DNA from 4 places in the Rosenbergiella sp. YN46 genome. Region 1 is predicted to be linked to each of the others. Evidence: predicted binding sites of a transcription regulator. Region 1 holds the regulator's gene; each other region holds the start of a gene.
The links. Region 1 encodes PurR, which represses purine synthesis genes. Its sites were predicted from a motif close to CANGCAAACGTTTGCNTG; they were not measured.
Positions count from the first base shown of each region.

Region 2: the regulator PurR is predicted to act here: its motif matches at 1,437-1,454, upstream of purL (phosphoribosylformylglycinamidine synthase).
Region 3: the regulator PurR is predicted to act here: its motif matches at 1,222-1,239, upstream of V3W49_RS06095 (L-serine ammonia-lyase).
Region 4: the regulator PurR is predicted to act here: its motif matches at 2,732-2,749, upstream of glyA (serine hydroxymethyltransferase).

Region 1 covers NZ_JAZHEE010000021.1:23,204-27,238, forward strand. Annotated here, with positions in the region: gene V3W49_RS14820 (MFS transporter) at 1-668, opposite strand, end outside; gene cydH (cytochrome bd-I oxidase subunit CydH) at 860-949, opposite strand; gene purR (HTH-type transcriptional repressor PurR) at 1,249-2,274, shown strand; gene punR (DNA-binding transcriptional activator PunR) at 2,290-3,201, opposite strand; gene punC (purine nucleoside transporter PunC) at 3,321-4,035, shown strand, end outside.
Region 2 covers NZ_JAZHEE010000027.1:8,950-12,984, reverse strand. Annotated here, with positions in the region: gene mltF (membrane-bound lytic murein transglycosylase MltF) at 1-1,273, opposite strand, end outside; gene purL (phosphoribosylformylglycinamidine synthase) at 1,541-4,035, shown strand, end outside.
Region 3 covers NZ_JAZHEE010000004.1:274,629-278,663, forward strand. Annotated here, with positions in the region: gene V3W49_RS06090 (BCCT family transporter) at 1-1,209, opposite strand, end outside; gene V3W49_RS06095 (L-serine ammonia-lyase) at 1,486-2,862, shown strand; gene gbdR (choline metabolism transcriptional regulator GbdR) at 3,149-4,035, shown strand, end outside.
Region 4 covers NZ_JAZHEE010000005.1:62,338-66,372, forward strand. Annotated here, with positions in the region: gene V3W49_RS06475 (NAD(P)-dependent oxidoreductase) at 1-590, shown strand, start outside; gene V3W49_RS06480 (GNAT family N-acetyltransferase) at 629-1,156, opposite strand; gene curA (NADPH-dependent curcumin/dihydrocurcumin reductase) at 1,352-2,383, shown strand; gene glyA (serine hydroxymethyltransferase) at 2,787-4,035, shown strand, end outside.

The DNA of each region.
Region 1 (4,035 bases):
TAGGTATAAAGGGTAAACATCGCCCCTGCGCCCAGAACCGTGGTCAGCAGCGCCATTAATACCTGAGGACGCATCAGTACTCCCAGCTCGCGCTTCACGTCCGGACGAGCCCCAGCGCCGCCCGCAGGCAGTGACAGCCACAGGCTCAGCATCGCGATCGCGCCCAGACCGGCGGTGGCAAGGAAGGACATACGCCAGCCGATGGCGCTGCCCAGCCAGGTCGCAGCTGGCACGCCGCCGATGTTAGCGATAGTCAGTCCCATAAACATAGTGGCTACCGCGCTGGCCTGCTTCTCTTTGGGTACCAGGCTCGCCGCCACTACCGATCCCAGTCCAAAGAAAGCGCCGTGGTTAAGGCTGGTGATAATGCGGGAAAGCAGAAGCATGCCATAATTCGGCGCCAGCGCTGACAGCAGGTTGCCGACAATAAAGATTCCCATCAGAAACAGCAGCGCACTGCGTCTGGCACGATGCGATAGCAGTAGCGTCATCAGCGGCGCGCCAACCATTACGCCAATTGCGTAAGCGCTAATCAGCATACCGGCCACGGGAATGGAAACCCCTACGCCATCGGCGATCACCGGTAATAAGCCCATAGGGGAAAATTCTGTTGTTCCTATACCAAATGCCCCGATGGCCAGCGCCAGTAAGGGGAAATTGACTTTCATTGTTATTTCTCCGGTAAATTCGGGAGACAGCTTCCGCAAGGGCGGAACTCACTGCTTCCGGATATCGTCAGGCGGAGAATAATGACAGTCTGAAGGGAAAAGTTAAAGTCGTGTTAAAAGCAAAAGGCTGTTGCGCAAATGGCAATAATAGAAAGGCCCGGATACGCAACAGGGCGCATCCGGGCCGGAGATTAATGCAGTACGGCGGTCAGGGCGCCGCCAACAATCACGCCAAGGGCGATAATGGTGGTGATCAGCGAGTATTTCAGATCGGTACTCATGCGTTTCTCCTGCTCCTTTTCCATATTTAGTGTAAGGACTGATTCATTTTCCCACAAACGGCTCTGAAAATCCTGCATCAAGTGGCTTTATATGCAGATTTCCTCTTCCACTTTTGGCGAAGATAGGACAAAATCCCCGGCTAACTTGTTTATGCGCCGTCCGGTTATGCCCTCCTCCCGTTTAATGTCGCCTCCCCGACATACCCGCAGCCCGAAAAGTTGCGCCCCGGGATAAGTCCAGGCAAACGATTAACCGGCCGGTATTCAGGAACCCAGGAAATGGCCGGGAGTGACGACTGATGGCAACAATTAAAGATGTGGCAAAGCGGGCAAACGTCTCCACCACGACGGTGTCACATGTCATTAATAAAACCCGCTTTGTCGCGGAAGAGACCCGTAATGCGGTATGGGCCGCCATCAAAGAGCTACATTACTCACCCAGCGCCGTAGCCCGCAGCCTGAAAGTGAATAACACCAGGACCATCGGGCTGTTGGCCACCAGCAGTGAAGCCCCCTACTTTGCGGAAATTATCGAGGCCATAGAGAAAAACTGTTTTGATACGGGCTACACCCTGGTACTGGGCAACGCCTGGAACAACCAGGAAAAGCAACGCGCCTACCTGTCGATGATGGCCCAGAAGCGCGTTGACGGCCTGCTGGTGATGTGTTCGGAATATCCGGAGCCGCTGCTGGAGATGCTCGAAGAGTACCGCCACATTCCGATGGTGGTGATGGACTGGGGCGAAGCGAAAGCCGATTTCACCGACTCGGTGATCGACAATGCCTTCGAAGGGGGTTACATGGCGGGACGCTATCTGATTGAACGCGGCCATCGCGATATCGGCGCGATCCCCGGCTCGCCGCACCGCAATACTGGCGCTGGCCGTCTGGCAGGCTTTAAAAAGGCGCTGGAAGAAGCGCGCATCAGACTGAACGAAAAATGGGTGGTTCAGGGCGACTTCGAGCCGGAATCCGGCTACCGCGCCATGCAGCAGATTCTGTCCGCGCCGCAGCGCCCCACGGCGGTATTCTGCGGCGGCGATGTAATGGCGATGGGCGCCCTGTGCGCCGCCGACGAAATGGGCCTGCGGGTTCCTCAGGATATTTCGATTATCGGTTATGACAATGTGCGCAACTCCCGTTACTTCACACCAGCGCTGACCACCATCCACCAGCCCAAGGATTCTCTGGGAGAAACGGCTTTTAATATGCTTATCGACCGTATCGTCAATAAGCGCGAGCAGTCCCGCACTCTGGAAGTTCACCCACGCCTGATTGAACGCCGCTCGGTGGCCGATGGCCCGTTCCGCGACTATCGGCGCTAACGCCAGGGAGCCCGCTCAGTCGGGCTCCTTCAGCCATTCCGCATTCAGCGTTTCGCTATCCCCCAGATAATCCAGCAGCCAGACCAGCACCGGCGACGCTTCATTCTGACGCCAGCTCAGACAGCAGGCGGCATCCGGAAAACGGTTTTCCAGGGTCAGCGCCGTCCAGCGACCACTTTTTATCCGAGGTTGCGCAATATGGGCCGGCACCATACCGACACACAACCCGGCATCCAGACACTCTTTTGCACTCTCCCAGTCCGGTACCACCATGCGGCGCTGGTTATCCAGTAGCCAGGTGGTACGCTTAGGCAGCGAACGCGAAGTATCCTCCAGCACCAGCGAAGGCCAGCGCCGCAGCCGTTCGTCATCCAGCGGTCCCCTCTCTTCTGCCAGCGGATGACTGGCCGCCACCACGCAATGCCAGCGCAGCATCCCCATATCCCGAAACGCGTAACGCCCCCCAACAGGCACCGCCCGGGTAGCGCCGATCGCCAGCTCCACGCGCCCGTCTTCCAGCGCATCCCACACGCCGTTAAACACTTCACGGGAAACCAGCAGCTCCACATCGGGAAAATGGCGATAGAAATCCAGCACCAGCTGGCGGATACGCGCCGGTTTGACGATGTTATCCACGGCGATGGAAAACTGACCGCGCCAGCCGTTGGCTATCTGCTGACAGCGCTGGCGAGTGGCGAGCATTTTTTTGATAACTTCTCGCCCCTCGCGCAGAAAAAAGGCCCCGGCCTCCGTCAGTTCAACATCGCGGTGGCGGCGCACGAACAGCGGTACCGCCAGCCATGTCTCTAACTGACGCACGGTATAGCTGACCGCCGAAGGCACCCGATGCAGCTCCTGAGCCGCCGAACTAAAGCTGCCGTTACGAGCAACGGCATCTACCACTTCCAGTGAGTATTCTGACCACATATCTGCCTGCAAAAAATTTGAATGCAACAGGCAAATATTAGCGTTTCACAAGCGATAGCGCACTCCTTACACTGCACCCATTGTTTGTGTATCACCAGAAAAAGCGTTAGAGAAAAATCATGCGATCTGGAAAAGGATTTATGGCCTGGCTGGCCGGGCTGAGCGTTATCGGCTTTCTGGCCACCGATATGTACCTGCCGGCATTTTCCGCCATGCAGCACAGTCTGAACGCCGCGCCTGGCGCGATAAGCGCCAGCCTGAGCCTGTTTCTGGCCGGTTTCGCCCTGGCCCAGTTGGTCTGGGGGCCGCTGTCGGATCGCTTCGGCCGCCGCCCGATACTGCTGGCAGGGCTGACGCTGTTCGCTCTCGGCTGTCTGGGAATGCTGTGGGTGAAGAGCGCGGCGCTGATGCTGACGCTGCGCTTTATTCAGGCGGTTGGCGTCTGTGCCGCCACCGTCAGCTGGCAGGCGCTGGTGGCCGACCGCTATCCGGGGCCCCAGGCAAAACGGGTTTTCGCCACTATTATGCCGCTGGTGGCGCTTTCCCCGGCTCTGGCGCCGCTACTGGGCAGCTGGCTGCTGGTGCACTTCGAATGGCAGGCTATCTTCCTTGCGCTGTTTATCATCACTCTGCTGCTGATGGCTCCCGCCCTGCGTCTGCCTCCGCATTTTCCTGCGCCATCTGAGGGCACACAGGCACCGAAAACCGGGTTTGTGACGCTGCTGCGCAGTCGCGGCTACCGCGGCAACGTGCTGATTTACGCGGCCTGTTCCGCCAGTTTCTTCGCCTGGCTTACCGGCTCGCCGTTTCTGCTGCGCGATCTGGGCTACGGCC
Region 2 (4,035 bases), on a different contig from region 1:
TGTAATAGCGCTTCTGACTCAGTAGCGGCAGCGTCTGCTTGACATCCGCCCAGCTGTCGGGATTCTTTTTCAGTTTCGCGGTCAGCGCCCGGGCGTCCAGCATATGGGCATAACCCATGTTATAGGCCGCCAGTGCGTACCAGATGCGCTCCTCTTCCGGTACTGATTCCGGTACCTTGTTCATCATTTTTTGCAGATAACTGGCGCCGCCGCGAATGCTCTGTTCGGCATCCAGTCGATCTTCAATCCCCAGACTTTGCGCCGTATTACGGGTCAGCATCATCAGGCCGCGCACGCCGGTGGGGGAGGTGGCCTGCGTATTCCAGTGCGATTCCTGATACGAAATCGCCGCCAGCAGGCGCCAGTCGATGTTGTGCGCATACTTTTCGAATAGTGGCTGAATCTCTGGCAATACGTTATCGATGGCGCGCAGGAAACTGCGGGTATCCACGTAGTCGAAGGCGCCGACGTGGCCCAGATATTTCTCTTCCAGCCGCGCCAGGGTGCCGTCGCCGCTGATGCCGCTAAAAAAGTCGAGCAGGGCGGCGCAGAGGCTGTCGTCATCGTCCCGGGACGAAAACCAGGTCACAGGCTGCTCTTCGGTCACGTCCAGCGCTACCGCCAGTTGGGGATGAATACGCTGGAATATGCTGATAGCGATGGAATCGGCGATGGTATAGGTAATTTCGCCGTTCAGCACCTGGCGCAGCAGCGCATTGCTGCCACGGCGTTCATCAATGCTCCAGCTCAGCCCGGGATACTGCTCCTCGCGCAGCTTACGCAGTTCGCTCAACGCCGCCAGCCCGGGAGTGATGGTCAGTTGCTGCGCGGTTACCCCCTTAAGGCTCTTTGGCCTGGGGCTGCCTTTACGATAAACCAACTGCTGAGATACCGCGTAATAGGCTGGCCCCGCCTGGTAAGCCCGGCTGCGGTCGTTGTTATACACCAGTCCGGCCGCCAGAATGTCCGCCTTACCGTTGTCCAGATCGTCGAATAGCTGATCGATGGTGGCTCGAACGTTGATTTCCAGCTTAACGCCCAGATAGCGGGCGAACTGCTGCGCCAGCTCATAGTCCAGTCCGGTGATTTTATTTTTCTCGCGATACCAGGTTAGCGGTGTGGCGATGGTGCTAACGCGCAGCACTCCCCGGCCCTGAATCGCCGCGAGGCGGTTTTCAGCTTTGCCAAACCAGGGAATGGAGGGCCATAGCGCAATGGCTAACAACAGGGCGACCACGCCAACAAGCAGATAGTTAATCTTTAGTTTCTTCAATAAGTTAAGTCTCTGCGCTGTCTGAAGTCTCGGCCGGGAAATCGGAAAATTTCATTATTATACGGGCTGTCGGAGCTGCATTTTGCTCAACAATGCCTGTGCTGGCAACCAGTTAGTGCGTTTTTTGACCGTTTTACATACAGCGTCGCAGGGATTTTATTTGTGCGCAAACGGTTTCGTCGTCGCTGTGGATTCTCTATAATGACGCCCGTTTTCCCCTGACGCCACCAATGGCGCCATACAGCCGCTTCGAAGACGAGAGATCTTATGATGGAAATTCTGCGTGGTTCGCCCGCCCTGTCAGCCTTCCGAATCAATAAATTGCTGGATCGTTTTAACGCGGCCCGGCTGCCGGTGACCGGCGTATATGCCGAATATATGCACTTTGCCTCCCTGGCAGCCCCCCTGGACGATGAAGCGCGCGCGCGGCTTGTACGCTTGCTGGAGTATGGCCCGACTCTGGCCAGCCATACGCCTGGCGGCACGCTGCTGCTGGTGACGCCTCGTCCCGGCACGCTGTCTCCCTGGTCCTCCAAAGCGACCGATATCGCCCGTAACTGCGGTCTGAGTCAGGTGAAGCGCCTGGAGCGCGGCGTAGCCTGGTATCTGGAAGGGGAACTGAGCCCTGCCCAGCGCGATGAGGCGGCGGCCCTGATTCACGACAGAATGATGGAAAGCGTGTTCACCTCTCCCGAACAGGCGGAATCTCTGTTCGCCTGCCACGATCCGCGTCCGGTACAGAGCGTCGATCTGCTGGGACGGGGCCGTGAAGCGCTGCTTGAGGCCAACGTTCGCCTGGGACTGGCGCTGGCGGAAGACGAAATCGACTATCTGCAGCAGGCGTTCACCGCGCTGGGTCGTAACCCTAACGATATCGAACTCTATATGTTCGCTCAGGCGAACTCCGAACACTGCCGCCATAAAATCTTCAACGCCGACTGGGTCATCGATGGTGAAGCCCAACCGAAGTCGCTGTTTAAGATGATCAAAAATACCTTCGAGCAGACGCCTGACTACGTACTGTCCGCCTATAAAGATAACGCGGCGGTCATGGAAGGCTCCGAGGTTGGACGCTTCTATCCACAGGCAGCCGATGGTTATTATCAGTATCATCAGGAGCCGACGCATATCCTGATGAAGGTGGAAACCCATAACCATCCGACCGCTATCTCGCCCTGGCCGGGCGCGGCCACCGGATCAGGCGGTGAAATTCGTGATGAAGGCGCTACCGGACGCGGCGCCAAACCCAAAGCGGGAATGGTGGGTTTTTCGGTCTCTAACCTGCGTATTCCCGGTTTCGGGCAGCCCTGGGAAGAGGATTTCGGCAAGCCGCAACGCATCGTTTCGGCGCTGGATATCATGCTGGATGGCCCGCTGGGCGGCGCCGCTTTTAACAACGAATTTGGGCGCCCGGCCCTGAACGGCTATTTCCGCACCTACGAGGAGCGGGTGAACAGCCACAACGGCGACGAGGTGCGCGGTTACCACAAACCCATCATGCTGGCTGGCGGTATCGGCAATATCCGCGCCGATCACGTTCAGAAAGGGGAGATTCCGCCGGGAGCGAAGCTGATTGTACTGGGTGGCCCGGCGATGAATATCGGGCTGGGCGGCGGCGCCGCTTCGTCAATGGATTCCGGACAGTCCGACGCCGATCTCGATTTCGCTTCAGTACAGCGCGATAACCCGGAAATGGAACGCCGGTGCCAGGAGGTGATCGACCGCTGCTGGCAGATGGGCGAAGACAACCCGATCCTGTTTATCCACGACGTGGGCGCGGGCGGCCTTTCCAACGCGATGCCGGAGCTGGTGAGCGATGGCGGGCGCGGCGGACGTTTCGAACTGCGGGATATCCTGAGCGATGAGCCGGGCATGAGCCCGCTGGAAGTCTGGTGTAACGAATCCCAGGAGCGCTATGTGCTGGCGGTTGCGCCGGAGCGGCTGGCGGATTTCGACGCCCTGTGCCGCCGCGAGCGCGCGCCCTGGGCTGCGATCGGCGAAGCGACGGAGGAGCTGCACCTGACCCTGAACGATAGCCACTTCGGCAACCAGCCTATCGATATGCCGCTGGATGTTCTGCTCGGTAAAACCCCGAAAATGACCCGCGACGTGACCAGCCGGAAGGCGCAGGGCCAGGCGCTGGATCGCACCGGTATCGAACTTGGCGAGGCGGTGAAACGAGTGCTGCATCTGCCTGCGGTCGCCGAAAAAACCTTCCTGATAACCATTGGCGACCGCACCGTTACCGGTATGGTGGCCCGGGATCAGATGGTTGGCCCCTGGCAGATACCGGTCGCCGACTGCGCGGTGACCACCGCCAGCCTGGACAGCTATCACGGCGAAGCCATGGCGATGGGCGAGCGCGCGCCGGTGGCGCTGCTGGACTTCGCCGCCTCTGCCCGTCTGGCGGTGGGCGAGGCGCTGACCAATATCGCTGCGGCCCAGATTGGTGAACTCACAAGGGTGAAACTGTCCGCTAACTGGATGGCCGCCGCAGGGCACCCCGGCGAGGACGCCGGTCTGTACCAGGCGGTAAAAGCGGTGGGCGAAGAGCTGTGTCCGGCGCTGGGGCTGACCATTCCGGTGGGTAAGGATTCGATGTCTATGAAGACCCGCTGGCAGGAAGGCGGGGAATCGCGCGAGGTGACATCGCCGCTGTCGCTGGTGATTAGCGCCTTCGCCCGGGTGGAGGATGCCCGTCGTACCGCCACGCCGCAGCTCAGTACCTCAGATAATGCCCTGTTGCTTATCGATCTGGGCCA
Region 3 (4,035 bases), on a different contig from region 1:
GCAGGCCAGTGACGGAACAATCAGCACTGAGATGATAAATTCGCGCACGGTGCGTCCGCGAGAGACCCGGGCGATAAACATGCCGACAAACGGCGACCAGGAGATCCACCAGGCCCAGTAGAAGGCGGTCCAGCTGGCGACAAAGTGGCTGTCTTCGCGCCCGAAGGGATTAGACAGCGCCGGAAGGTATTGCAGATAGGCGCCCAGGTTCGAAAAAAAGCCTGTCACCAGTGCAAGCGTAGGGCCGACGGCGATCACGAACAGCAACAGTAGCGCCGCCAGTATCATATTGATTTCCGACAACCGGCGTACCCCCTTTTCCAGCCCGGCCATGACCGACACCATCGTAACCGCGGTAATCCCAACCACCAGCAGGATCTGGGTGGTTTCGCCCATGGGAATATCGAACAGATAATTCAGGCCTGAGGCCGCCTGGGCGGCGCCCAGACCCAGAGAGGTGGCCAGGCCGAACAGCGTAGCCAATACTGCCAGAATGTCGATGATATGCCCGGGCCAGCCCCAGACCGAATCTCCCAGTAGTGGGTAAAACACTGAACGCATGGTCAGGGGCAGCCCCTTATTAAAAGAGAACAGCCCCAGTCCCAGCGCCAGCATGGCGTAGATAGCCCAGGGGTGAAGCGCCCAGTGGAAGATGGTGGTGGCCATTGCCAGGCTGCGGGCAGTTTCCGGGTTGCCAGCGGCAGCCCCCAGCGGCGCGGTGTCGCTGCGAACGCCGTTTTCAATGCTGATTCCCGCCAGCGAGCTGGAGAAGTGCGACAGTGGTTCAGACACACCGTAAAACATCAGACCTATGCCCATTCCGGCGGCGAACAACATCGAAAACCAGGTCAGATAGCTGTAGTTCGGTCTGGCCAGAGTGCCGCCCAGACGTACTTTGCCGAGCGGGGAAAAGACCAGTGCCAGGCAGAGCAGCACGAAGATGTTGCCGGTGCTCAGAAAGAACCAGCTCAGGTTGCCGGTCAGCCAGTTGAGGACGCCGTTGAAGATGGGTTCGACCTGACGATGGAACGCCATCGTCAGCGCGACAAAGATGATGACCGCCAGCCCGGAGATAACAAAGACGCGGTTATGAATATCCAGCCCGAACGGGCCGACGCTGACCACAATATTATCCTGGCCTATCTGATAGTCGGTATCGTAGGGGTTAACCTCACCATCGGGTACCATCGGATCTTTCGAATCCGGCATAGTGTTTCCTCCCAGGAAATGGTTGGTGTGTGGAATGCCAGTAAACTGTGGGGCGCTAAGACAGCCTGGCCCTGGAGGATGATAAAGGCGGGTCAGCGGCCCGGAATGCCTGGCAACGTCTTATGAGGATTGATTTGCGACATAAGGTCTGCGCCAGCGCTGTCGGCAATTTCCGGTCGGTCTGATGACCTGAAGCGTCGCTATCTGGCATCTTCCGGTGTGAATTTGTCGCAATAATCGATGCTGATATTTCATTCAGGCTCCGGGAGAAAGAGGATGAGCATCAGCGTCTTTGATCTGTTCAAGATTGGGGTTGGCCCCTCCAGTTCACATACCGTTGGGCCAATGCGGGCCGCGCAGCGATTCATCCGCCAGTTAAGCGAGCAGGGCGCGCGCGCGACGGTACGCCGCGTCAGGGTGGATCTGTTCGGCTCCCTGAGCGCTACCGGCGTGGGGCACGGTACCGATAAAGCAACGCTGATGGGGCTGATGGGCGAAGCGCCGGAAACTGTTGAGCCCCGTACTATCGCCCCTGCCATTCGGGCGCTGTGCGAAACCGGATTTCTGCCCCTGGCCGGTGGCCCGGGTGTGGATTTTGACTGGAACCGCGATCTGCATTTTGTGGACGAAGTGCTCCCTTATCACCCGAACGCCATGCGCCTGACGGCCTTTGGCGAGCGTGAGGTGGTTTATGCCAATACTTACTATTCGGTGGGAGGCGGCTTTGTGCTGGACGAAAGTGAAGCCACCGCCAGCGCTCATCTGGTACCTCAGGTGGTTTTGCCTTACGACTTTAACTCCGGAGCCGAACTGCTGACGCACTGTCGGCAGCAGGGGTTAAGGGTTTGTGAGCTGATGCTGGAAAACGAAAAAGTCTGGCGCGATGAACCGGCGATTCGTACCGGTCTGGCCGCCATCTGGCAGGCTATGCAGGCGTGCATCGCGCAGGGGCTGGAAAACGAGGGCGTATTACCGGGCGGGCTGAACGTGAAACGTCGAGCCCCGGGCCTGTATCGCTCCCTGAGGCAGGCCACCGGTGCGAATGTGATTGGCACCACGCTGTCGGCCATGGACTGGATCAACCTCTATGCGCTGGCGGTAAATGAAGAAAACGCCGCAGGCGGGCGTATGGTCACGGCGCCTACCAATGGCGCTGCCGGTATCATTCCGGCGGTGCTGATGTACTACATGCGCTTTAGCGAGCGGGCCGGGGATGGGGACGTGGTGGACTTTCTGCTGGCCGCGGCAGCGGTGGGGGCGCTGTGTAAGAAAAACGCCTCGATATCAGGCGCCGAGGTGGGCTGCCAGGGCGAGGTTGGCTCCGCCTGCGCCATGGCTGCTGCCGGGTTGACCGAGGTGCTGGGCGGTACTCCGGAGCAGGTGGAAAACGCGGCCGAGATCGCGCTGGAGCATAATCTGGGGCTGACCTGCGATCCGGTGGCCGGGCTGGTGCAGGTGCCCTGCATTGAGCGTAATGCTATCGCTGCCATGAAAGCGATCAATGCCGCCCAGATGGCGCTACGCGGAGACGGTCAGCACTTTGTTTCGCTTGATAAAGTGATTCGCACCATGCGTGATACCGGGCGGGATATGCAGGATAAGTATAAGGAAACCTCACGTGGGGGACTGGCAGTGAATGCGATTGAGTGTTGATACCATCCGGAACTGATGTCTGCCCTGATCCGGGGCAGACGCACCAAAAAAGCATATAGCAACAGGTGATTACCCTGCTCAGCACGAAACGTGCCATCTCTGTTTTTATGATTCCGACTGCGGCGCTATATCACTCCCGATGAATGATTATCGGGAGATTGCGCATATATTTTTAATGTAAAAAGGAAGTGGTACATATGTTGCTTTATTGTTGTTTGTGGAAGTTAAGAGGTATCAGACCCGTTTGTTCCCTCTCCTGACTGAGAGACAACAGAGGCAAGAGCATATGTCTGAATCAAATGAATCACCCCAGGGTTGTACCGATAATTACAAGACACGTACCATTGGTTTTTTGCTCATCAATAACTTCACCATGATGGCGCTGGCGACGGCGGTAGAGCCGCTGCGCATGGCGAACCAGTTAAGCGGCCGCGAGCTGTATGACTGGCATACCATCAGTGAAGATGGCAACACGGTGATGGCCAGCGACGGCATTAGCATTACTCCTGATTGCGCTATGGCCGACTCCACCGCGCTGGATGTTCTGATTGTGGTGGGGGGGGTCAATATTACCCGCAGTTACACCCGTCGTCAGATTAGCTGGCTTCAGATGATGGCGCGCAAACACATTCTGATCGGCGGCGTTTGTACCGGCCCCTATGTCCTGGCGGCAGCTGGATTGCTGGACGGCTACCACTGTAGCGCTCACTGGGAGTGCATTGCCTCAATGCAGGAAGCCTGGCCCAAAGTACGATGTACCAATCAACTCTTCGTGATTGAACGCGACCGCATGACCTGTAGCGGCGGCACGGTGCCGATGGATATGATACTTAGCATGATCAAACGCGACTTCGGCTATCAACTGACGGCGGCGATCTCAGAGATGTTTATCTGCGATCGCGTGCGCAACGAATCAGATTATCAACGCATACCGCTGCGCCACGTGCTGGGAACCGCCCAGCCGAACCTGGTGGAAGCGGTGTCTCTGATGGAAGCCAATATCGAAGAGGCGATCGAACTGGATGAACTGGCCGCCTATGTGGGGCTTTCCCGCCGTCAGCTTGAACGCCTGTTCCAGAAGTACCTGCAATGTTCACCTTCCCGCTACTACATGAAGCTTCGACTGTTCCGGGCCAGGCAGTTGCTTAAGCAAACCTCGATGTCAATTATCGA
Region 4 (4,035 bases), on a different contig from region 1:
ACTTTACCCGGCGTATGGCGCAATTGTGCGCTGAACAGAAGCTGCGCTACGTCGCGGCGCCGGTGCTGGGCAGGGTGGATGTGGCGGCTGCGGGGCAGTTGAATATTCTGGCCGCGGGCGAGGAAGCCACCCTTAACGAAGTTCAGCCGCTGTTCGATATCCTGGGCAAACAGACCTGGCGTTTTGGCTCGCTGCCGGAACAGGCGGCGGCGGTGAAGCTGGCGGCCAACTTTATGCTGGCCAGCGCCATTGAAACCATGGGCGAAAGCGCCGCGCTGGTGGAAGCCTGGGGCGTGGGCAAGGGGGAGTTTCTGAATATGATGACCTCCACGCTGTTTGCCGCGCCGGCCTATAAAAATTATGGCGCGATGATCGCCGAAGACAGATACCAGCCCGCCGGATTTACCATGAAGCTGGGGCTGAAGGACGTGCGCCTGGCTCAGCAGGCGGCGGAGAGCCGCAACGTCCCGATGGGCATTGCCGGCGTATTGCGCGACAGCTATCTGGACGCTCTGGCCCACGGCGATGAGAAGCTGGACTGGGCGGCGCTGGCGACGGTCAGCGCGCGGCGCAGCGGGCAGAGTAAGTAATATTACCGCGGCAGCGCCCGTAAGGGCGCTGCCTGTTCTCAGGCATCCCGTTTTGTTTCGGGCTGTGGTCGCCGATCGAGCTGCAACTGCATAAAGATCAGATCCAGCCAGCGGCCAAACTTGGCTCCCACCTGCGGCATCCGGGCCGTCACCTGAAATCCCAGCTTTTCATGTAACCGTAGCGACGCCTGATTACGGGATTCGATACCGGCTACCATCACATGCTTACTCTGGCGACGGGCTTCGGCAATCAGTTGTTCCATTAGCTGCATGGCAATGCCTTTGCCCTGGTGGTCGGGATGGACGTAGACCGAATGCTCCACGGTATGGCGAAAACCTTCGAAGGCGCGCCAGTCTCCCCATGAGGCGTATCCGGCGACGGCGCCGTCATCCTCGCAGGCCACCAGCACCGGGTAGCCGGCCTGCTGGCGCTGGTTCAGCCATGCGATGCGATTATCGGCATTCACGGTTTGTTCATTCCAGATGGCATCGGTATGCAGTACCGCATGGTTATAAATGGTGGCGATGGCGGCGCAGTCATCGGCCCGCGCCTGGCGAATATTCATGGTGCTCTCTGTCCCGGTGTGAGTTGTTCTGTCTTTCTGAATAACAGGGAGTTGGTCGCGAATCAAGGACTGTTGTGAACAGCTCGCGGCGCCGAATGCGCAGGTATCGCAACACAAACAGGGCATCAGAAAGAAAGAACCGATCCCCGGTTAGGATCTATGCTATGGGGAAATTGAACAGAACAGGAGCGAATCGTGACACAACAAGAGAACCGCCGTTGGGTACTGGCTTCCCGTCCGGAAGGGGCGCCGGTCGCCGGGAATTTTCGTCTGGAGCATGACCCGATCCCCACCCCAGGCCAGGGCGAGGTGTTACTGCGCACCGTCTGGCTGTCGCTCGATCCTTACATGCGCGGGAGAATGAGCGATGCGCCTTCTTACGCGCCGCCGGTACAGTTAGGCGAACCGATGCCGGGAGGTACCGTGTGCCGGGTGGCGGCCTCGCATCATCCCGACTATCAGGTCGGCGACTGGGTGCTCAGCTATGGCGGCTGGCAGGATTATCAGCTGTCCGACGGTAGCGGGCTGGTCGGGCTGGGCGACAATCCGCAGCATCCCTCGTGGGCGCTGGGCGTACTGGGCATGCCGGGCTTTACCGCCTATATGGGGCTGCTGGATATTGGTCAACCACAGGCGGGGGAAACCCTGGTGGTTGCCGCCGCTACCGGGCCGGTGGGCGCTACGGTGGGGCAAATTGGTAAGCTGAAAGGATGCAGGGTGGTGGGAGTTGCCGGCGGCGAAGAAAAATGCCGCTATGCGACTGAAACCCTGGGTTTTGATAAGTGCCTGGATCACCGGGCGCCGGATTTTGCCGAACAGCTGGCCAAAGCCTGTCCGCAGGGCATCGATATCTATTATGAAAACGTGGGCGGTAAGGTGTTCGATGCGGTGCTGCCGCTGCTGAATACCCGCGCCCGTGTTCCGGTATGCGGGCTGGTTTCCGGCTATAACGCCACCCAACTGCCACCGGGGCCGGATCGCCTGGCGCTGCTGATGGGCACCATCCTGAAAAAACGTATCCGGATGCAGGGTTTTATTATCGGTCAGGATTACGGCCACCGTATTGATGAGTTCCGCCGCGATATGATCCCCTGGGTGCAGGAGGGCAAGATCCGCTATCGTGAGATGGCGATCGACGGTCTGGAGCACGCGCCCCAGGGATTGATCGACCTGCTGGAGGGCAAAAACTTCGGCAAGGTGGTGGTGCGCGTCGGCGCTGACGACTGACGATTTATCACCTGCGGCGGGCGGTGGCCCGCCGTTTCCCTGCCGCTTACAGGGAAGCAGCGATATCACGAACGCCATTCAGGCGAGCCGGGAGCTGCTGAAATATACGGTAATGGCTCCCCGCCCGAGCCCGTAAAACTGGCAACCAGTAGGCGTTTGAGCTCTTCTTCCTGCATATCATGCCGTCTGAGCGCGGTGAACCGACGCGCTTTTATTATTTCACGCCAAAATATAAAACGACGCTGTTAGTTAATCTCCTTAAATAACAATAAATTAAGAACCTGTGTCGCGATTGTGACAGAAAGGTGTCGCATCTGTTCAATCTTCAGGGCCGCCCTCCGATCTATCCTGGCTAACGGATGGCGGATGGTGCCGCCGCAGCGCTAACCCTGAGGATAATCAAATGAATGCCGACGACTTGAATAATACCGATCCCCAGCTTTTCGCCGCCGTCGTTGACGAGATGGTGCGCCAGGAAAGTCATATCGAACTGATCGCTTCTGAAAATTACGCCAGTCCTCAGGTGATGGCGGTGCAGGGGAGCCAGCTAACCAATAAATACGCCGAAGGCTATCCGGGTAAGCGCTACTACGGTGGCTGCGAACACGTCGATGTGGTGGAACGGCTGGCGATTGAACGCGCCTGCATACTGTTTGGGGCAGATTATGCCAACGTGCAGCCGCATTCCGGGGCGCAGGCCAACGCTGCGGCCTTTATGGCGCTGGTGGCCCCCGGGGACACTATTCTGGGTATGAGTCTGGCCCACGGTGGTCATCTGACGCACGGCGCGGCGCCCAACGTTTCCGGCAGGCACTATAACGCGGTGCAATATGGCCTGAATCCGGAAACCGGCGAAATAGACTACGACGAGGTGCAGGCGCTGGCCCGCGAGCATCGCCCGAAGCTTATCATCGCCGGATTTTCCGCCTATGCCCGGGTGGTGAACTGGCGCCGTTTTCGCGAAATCGCCGATGAAGTGGGCGCCTGGCTGATGGTGGATATGGCCCACGTCGCCGGTCTGGTGGCGGCGCGCTGCTACCCCAGTCCGCTGCCCCATGCCCATGTGGTGACTACCACCACCCATAAGACCCTGCGCGGCCCGCGCGGTGGCATGATTCTTTCCGCCAGCGGCGACGAAGAACTGTACAAAAAGCTGAACGGCGCGGTGTTTCCCGGGCAGCAGGGCGGCCCCCTGATGCACGTTATCGCCGCCAAGGCGGTGGCGCTGCGTGAAGCGATGAGCGAAGAGTTCGTCCGCTATCAGGCCCGGGTTATCGATAATGCCAGGGCGATGGCACAAGTCTTTGCCCGCCGCGGCTTCGATCTGGTTTCCGGCGGTACCGACAACCACCTGTTTCTGGTCTCTCTGATTCGCCAGGGCATCACCGGTAAGGAGGCGGACGCCGCGCTGGGGCGCGCCCATATTACCGTTAACAAAAACGCAGTACCCAACGATCCCCGCAGTCCCTTTGTCACTTCGGGGCTGCGCATCGGCACGCCGGCGGTGACCACCCGCGGCTTCGGCCAGCGCGAATGTGAAATGCTGGCGGAGTGGATCTGCGACATCCTCGATACCCTGGCGAAGGGGGAAGAGAGCGGCAATATCGAAGCCTGGGTGCGATCCAACGTGGCGGAGCTGTGCGCCCGCTATC